Linked DNA regions of Phenylobacterium zucineum HLK1. The protein of the gene in region 1 interacts with the protein of each later gene in a pairwise test. Links are inferred from orthologs where the notes say so. Each region holds a gene or a part of one and is shown on either strand. Other genes may lie near its edges.

What was found.
Region 2: the proteins of PHZ_RS04975 (region 1) and purT interact in binary tests that used the Escherichia coli proteins (3 or more experiments, as listed by UniProt). The link is inferred for Phenylobacterium zucineum HLK1 from one-to-one orthologs.

What each region holds. Positions count from the first base shown.
Region 1 is NC_011144.1:1,002,630-1,005,756, forward strand. The notes cover bases 128-2,941. They hold PHZ_RS04975 (polyprenyl synthetase family protein), read left to right. Parts: upstream 128-1,002; coding sequence 1,003-1,881; downstream 1,882-2,941. Other genes in these bases: PHZ_RS04965 (alkaline phosphatase PhoX), read right to left, coding at 128-617; PHZ_RS04970 (exodeoxyribonuclease VII small subunit), read left to right, coding at 761-1,003; dxs (1-deoxy-D-xylulose-5-phosphate synthase), read left to right, coding at 1,908-2,941. In the rest of the region: more of PHZ_RS04965, read right to left, coding at 1-127; more of dxs, read left to right, coding at 2,942-3,127.
Region 2 is NC_011144.1:3,619,206-3,622,424, forward strand. Bases 293-3,198 are described here. They hold purT (formate-dependent phosphoribosylglycinamide formyltransferase), read left to right. Parts: upstream 293-1,100; coding sequence 1,101-2,297; downstream 2,298-3,198. Other genes in these bases: tkt (transketolase), read left to right, coding at 293-1,096; gap (type I glyceraldehyde-3-phosphate dehydrogenase), read left to right, coding at 2,495-3,198. Also shown: more of tkt, read left to right, coding at 1-292; more of gap, read left to right, coding at 3,199-3,219. UniProt on the Escherichia coli protein: Involved in the de novo purine biosynthesis. Catalyzes the transfer of formate to 5-phospho-ribosyl-glycinamide (GAR), producing 5-phospho-ribosyl-N-formylglycinamide (FGAR). Formate is provided by PurU via hydrolysis of 10-formyl-tetrahydrofolate.

The DNA.
Region 1 (3,127 bases):
ACGAGCACGCGGGCGGCGGACGGCACCTCGAACACCCAGCCGTGGTCCTTCGCGCCCTGGCTGCCCGCTTTTTGGACCGTCTCTTCGCAGGTGAGCCAGGAGCCCTCGGGCGTGACCCCGCCCGCGCAGTTCAGCATGGTCCCGGCGAGGCTGAGGTGGTGCGAGACGAGGCGGCCCTCGCGCACGTCCCAGACGAGGGTCGTGGTCCCGCCGGCGAACGGCCGATCGCCGATGCGGTCGAAGACGCGGGCCGGATCGATGCGGCCCGCCAGCGCTCCGTCGCGGCCGAACGCCGAGCGCTCCAGGTCGGCGGGATAGACTTCGTGGTTGCGGACCAGGGCGACCCGGCCCTCGCCGGCCGGGAAGGCGCCCATGCCGTCCATGCGGCCGGGGGTGAGCAGTCCGTCGTCCATCGGCTGGCCGAACTCGGAGACCACCTTGTAGGAGAAGCCCGGGGGCAGGTCGAAGACGCCGGCCGGGTCCGGGACGAGGTCGCCGTAGCCGATGGCCTCGCCGCGGGAGGCCTCTGGCGTTCCCTGGGCGAAGGCGTGCGACAGACCCGCGAAGGCGACGGAGGTGGCGGCGAAGCCGAGGAAACGGCGGCGGGAAACGGACATGATCGGATTGCACCCCCTGACGTCGCCGGGCTATCCGCCCAGGATTGCAGCCTGATGACGGAGTCGCGGCCGCCCGCCTGCCTTAGCGGGTGGACCGGGCCCGGCGCCAGTTCTAGGTTCGTCGCAGCCTTCCGAGGGGACCCATGTCCGAGCCCGCCGACATCGCCGCCATGACCTTCGAGCAGGCGCTCGCCGAGCTGGAGCAGATCGTCGCCCGTCTGGAGTCGGGCCAGGCGCCGCTGGAGGATTCCATCCGCATGTACGAGCGCGGCGCGGCCCTGAAGGCCCACTGCGAGACGCGGCTCGAGGCCGCCCGGCTGCGGGTCGAGAAGATCGTCATGGGGGCCGGCGGCGCGCCCGCCAGCGAACCCGCCGAGTTCGGCTGATGGATCTGTCGCGGCGCGTGGCCGAGGCCGCCGACCTGGTGACGGTGGCCCTCGACGAGCTCCTGCCCCGGGGGGAGGGGCCGGAAAGCCGCCTGACGGAGGCCATGCGCTACGCGGCCCTGGGGCCCGGCAAGCGCCTGCGCACCTTCTTCGCCCTGGAGACCGGGCGGATGTTCGACCTGGACGACCGGCCGGTGCTGCGCTCGGCCTGCGCGCTGGAATGCATCCACGCCTACAGCCTGGTCCACGACGACCTGCCGTGCATGGACGACGACGATGTCCGCCGCGGCCGGCCCACGGTGCACAAGGCCTACGACGAGGCGACCGCGGTGCTGGCGGGCGACGCGCTGCAGACCGCCGCCTTCGAGATCCTGGCCCATCCCGACACCCATCCCGACGGCGGGATCCGCGCCGAGCTGGTGGCGCGGCTGGCCCACGCGTCCGGCGCCCGCGGCATGGCGGGCGGTCAGATGATCGACATCCTGGGCGTGCGCGAGGACCTGGGCGGCGTCGCGCGGATGCAGCGGCTGAAGACCGGCGCGCTGATCGCCTGCGCCTTCGAGCTGCCGCTGGTGCTGGCCCGGGCGATGGACGGCGAGCGGCACGCCCTGATGAACTTCGCCCATGACCTGGGCCTCGCCTATCAGATCGTCGACGACCTGCTCGATGCCGAGGGCGACGAGGCGGCCATGGGCAAGGCGGCGCGCAAGGACGTCGAGAAGGGCAAGGCCAATTTCGTCACCCTGCTGGGCGTGGACGCCGCCCGCGAGCGCCTGGGGGTGCTCGCCGGCCAGACCAAGGCGCACCTGGATCCATTCGGCCGCCGGGCCGATTTCCTGCGGGCCAGCGTCGATTTCGTGTTAGAGCGCCGGCAGTAGCCGCAACCGCCCCCAAAGCGTTTCCTATGCCCCCTGTCACGCCCCTGCTCGACACGGTTTCCTCGCCCGCGGACACGCGCGGCCTCTCGATCGCCCAGCTGCGCCAGCTGGCCGACGAGGTGCGTGCCGAGACCATCGACGCCGTCTCGCAGACCGGCGGGCACCTCGGCGCGGGCCTCGGCGTGGTCGAGCTGACCGTCGCGCTGCATCACGTTTACGAGACTCCCAAGGACATCCTGATCTGGGACGTCGGCCACCAGGCCTATCCCCACAAGATCCTTACCGGCAGGCGCGACCGGATCCGCACGCTCCGCCAGGGGGGCGGCCTGTCGGGCTTCACCAAGCGGGCCGAGAGCGACTACGACCCGTTCGGCGCGGCGCACGCCGCCACCTCGATCTCGGCGGCGCTCGGCTTCTGCGCCGCCCGCGACCGCGAGGGCCGCGACAACAAGGTGGTGGCCGTCATCGGCGACGGCTCGATGAGCGCGGGCATGGCCTACGAGGCGATGAACAACGCCTACGAGACCACCAAGCAGCTCACCGTCATCCTGAACGACAACGACATGTCCATCGCGCCCCCAGTGGGCGGGATGAGCGCCTACATGGCCCGGCTGGTGTCGGGCGGCGGCTACCAGTCGCTGCGCAACCTGGGCAAGGCCGTCAGCCGCGCCTTCCCGCGCCCGCTGCAGGAGGCCGCGCGCAAGGCCGAGGAATACGCCCGCGGCATGGTGACGGGCGGCACGTTCTTCGAGGAGCTCGGCTTCTACTACGTGGGCCCGATCGACGGACACGACATGGACGCCCTGGTCCACGTCCTGCAGAACGCCCGCAAGATCGACGACAAGCCCGTGCTGGTCCACGTGGTGACCCAGAAGGGCAAGGGCTACGCCCCCGCCGAGAAGGCCGCCGACAAGTACCACGGCGTGGTCAAGTTCGACGTGGTCACCGGCGCCCAGGCCAAGTCCCAGGCCGCCGCCCCCAGCTACACCAAGGTGTTCGCCCAGGAGCTGGTCAAGCACGCCGAGCGCGACGAGCGGGTGGTGGCGATCACCGCCGCCATGCCCTCGGGCACCGGGCTCGACCTGTTCGGCCAGCGCTTCCCGGAGCGCACCTTCGACGTGGGCATCGCCGAGCAGCATGCCGTGACCTTCGCCGCCGGCCTGGCCGCCGACGGCATGAAGCCCTTCGCGGCGATCTATTCCACCTTCCTGCAGCGCGGCTACGACCAGGTGGTCCACGACGTGGC
Region 2 (3,219 bases), 2.6 Mb from region 1 along the record:
TTCGGCCGGCCGCCGCGGCGCCAAGGTCCGCAAGGCCTGGGAGGCGCGCCTCGCCGCCTCGACCCTGCGCGGCGAGTTCGAGCGGGCCATGGCGGGCGAGCTGCCCAAGACCGCCTTCGCCGCCCTCGACCAGTTCATCGCCGACGCCGAGGCCAAGGCGCCGGCCGCCGCCACCCGCCAGCACTCCGGCGCGGTGCTGGAGAAGATCTTCGGCGAAATCCCCGAACTGGTGGGCGGCTCGGCCGACCTGACCGGCTCGAACAACACCTTCGTCAAGAACACCCCGATCCTGGACGCGCCCGACTACGCCGGCCGCTACGTGAACTATGGCGTGCGCGAGTTCGGCATGGCCGCCGCCATGAACGGCCTGGCCCTGCACGGGGGCGTCATCCCCTACGGCGGGACGTTCCTGGTCTTCACCGACTACAGCCGCCCGGCGATCCGACTGGCCGCACTGATGGGCATCCGGGTGATCCACGTCGGCACCCACGATTCCATCGGCCTCGGCGAGGATGGCCCGACCCACCAGCCGGTCGAGCACCTGGCGTCCCTGCGCGCCATGCCGAACGTCAACGTGTTCCGCCCCGCCGACGCGGTGGAGACCGCCGAGTGCTGGAAGCTGGCCCTGGACGCCAAGGCGACGCCCTCGGTGCTGGCCCTGTCGCGCCAGAAGACCGCCGCCGTCCGCACCCAGCCGATCGGCGAGAACCTGTCGGCGCGCGGGGCCTACCAGCTCGCCGCCGCCACCAAGCCGGCGCTGGTGACGATCTTCGCCAGCGGCACGGAAGTGCCCGTGGCGCTCGCGGCCCGGGACCTGCTGGAGGCCGAAGGGATCGGCGCCCGCGTCGTCTCGGTCCCCTGCTTCGAGCTCTTCGAGGCCCAGCCCCGGGACTACCAGGAGACCCTGATCGGCGAGACCGACGTGCGGGTGGCGGTCGAGGCCGGCGTGCGCATGGGCTGGGACCGCTTCATCGGCTCGGACGGGGTGTTCGTGGGCATGGAAGGCTTCGGCGCCAGCGCTCCGGACAAGGCGCTCTACAAGCACTTCGGCATCACGGCCGAGGCCGTGGCGGCGGCGGCCAAGGCGAAGCTGTAGGACGATGCGTCTCGGCACGCCGCTCTCGCCGACCGCGGTCCGGGTGATGCTGCTGGGCTCGGGCGAGCTCGGCAAGGAGGTGGCCATCGAGCTGCAGCGGCTGGGCTGCGAGGTGATCGCCGTCGACCGCTACGCCGACGCGCCGGCGATGCAGGTGGCCCATCGCAGCCACGTGGTGACGATGACCGACCCCGCGGCCCTGCGGCGCGTGATCGAGGCCGAGCGGCCGCACCTGGTGGTCCCCGAGATCGAGGCGATCGCCACCGACGAGCTGGTCCGCATCGAGGCCGAGGGGCTGGCGAGCGTCATCCCCACCGCCCGCGCCGCCCAGCTGACCATGAACCGCGAGGGCATCCGCCGGCTGGCCGCCGAGGAGCTGGGGCTGCCCACCAGCGCCTACGCCTTCGCAGGTTCCGAGGCCGAGCTGGCCAGGGCCGCGGCCGAGGTGACCGGCTTTCCCTGCTTCGTGAAGCCGGTGATGAGCTCGTCCGGCAAGGGCCAGTCCTATGTGGAGAGGCCCGAGGAGATCGCGGGCGCCTGGCGCTACGCCCTTGAGGGCGGCCGGGTGGAGCAGCCGCGGGTGATCGTCGAGGGCCGCGTGGACTTCGACTTCGAGATCACCCAGCTCACCGTCCGCAGCCTGCGGGAGGGCAAGGTCGAGACCAGCTTCTGCGCCCCGATCGGCCACCGGCAGGTCAAGGGCGACTACGTCGAAAGCTGGCAGCCGCAGCCGATGTCCGAGACGGCGCTGGCCCGGGCCCGCGAGATCTCGGCGGCCGTCACCGAGGCCCTGGGCGGACTGGGGATCTTCGGCGTGGAGCTGTTCGTGAAGGGCGACGAGGTCTGGTTCTCCGAGGTCTCGCCGCGGCCGCACGATACGGGCCTCGTCACCCTGGCCGCCCAGCATTTCAGCGAGTTCGCCCTGCACGCGCGGGCGATCCTGGGGCTGCCCACCGACGTCTCCCTGCGCGAGCCGGGCGCCAGCGCCGTCATCTACGGCGGCATGGAGGCCAAGGGGATCGCCTTCGAGGGCGTCGCCGAGGCCCTGGCCGTGCCCCACGCCGACCTTCGCCTGTTCGGCAAGCCCGAGGCCTATGAGCGCCGCCGAATGGGCGTGGCGCTGGCGAGGGGCGGCGACGTGGACGAGGCCCGCGCCCGGGCCCGCGAGGCGGCCGGCAAGGTCCGTCCCATCAAAGGTTAGCCGCGGGAACAGGCTTGACCTTTGGGCATTGAAACGGCGGCGCTGGTCAGGGGACCGGCGCCCCCGCCATTCATCCGGCAATCCATTGTCGCCATTCGTGTTCTGGCCTTTCCGGCCCGGGGGGTTGACTTCCCACCCCCCGGCTAGAAGAACGCCCGGCACACAGCGCCAATACGCCGCACTCAGGAGATCCACGCATGCCCGTCCGCGTCGCCATCAACGGTTTCGGTCGCATCGGCCGCCTGGTCCTGCGCTCGATCGTCGAGCATGGCCGCCGCGACATCGAGGTCGTCGCGATCAACGACCTGGGCCCGGTGGAGACCAACGCCCACCTGCTGCGCTACGACAGCGTGCACGGCCGCTTCCCGGCCGAGGTGAAGGTCGTGGGCGACACCATCGAGGTCGCCGGCTACGCCCCGATCAAGGTGACCGCGGTGCGCAATCCGGCCGAGCTGCCGCACAAGGACCTGGGCGTCGACATCGCCCTGGAATGCACCGGCATCTTCACCTCGAAGGACAAGGCCTCGGCCCACCTGGAGGCCGGCGCCAAGCGGGTGATCGTTTCGGCCCCGGCCGACGGCGTCGACAAGACCATCGTCTACGGCGTGAACCACGAGACCCTGACCAAGGACGACCTGGTCATCTCCAACGCCTCGTGCACCACCAACTGCCTCGCGCCCGTGGCCAAGGTCCTGCAGGACCTCTGCGGCATCGAGCGCGGCTACATGACGACGATCCACTCGTACACGGGCGACCAGCCGACCCTGGACACCCTGCACAAGGACCTCTACCGCGCCCGCGCCGCGGCCATGTCGATGATCCCGACCTCGACCGGCGCCGCCAAGGCCCTGGGCCTCGTGATCCCCGAACTGACCGGCAAGCTGGACGGCAGCTCGATCCGCGTGCCGACTCCGAACGTGTC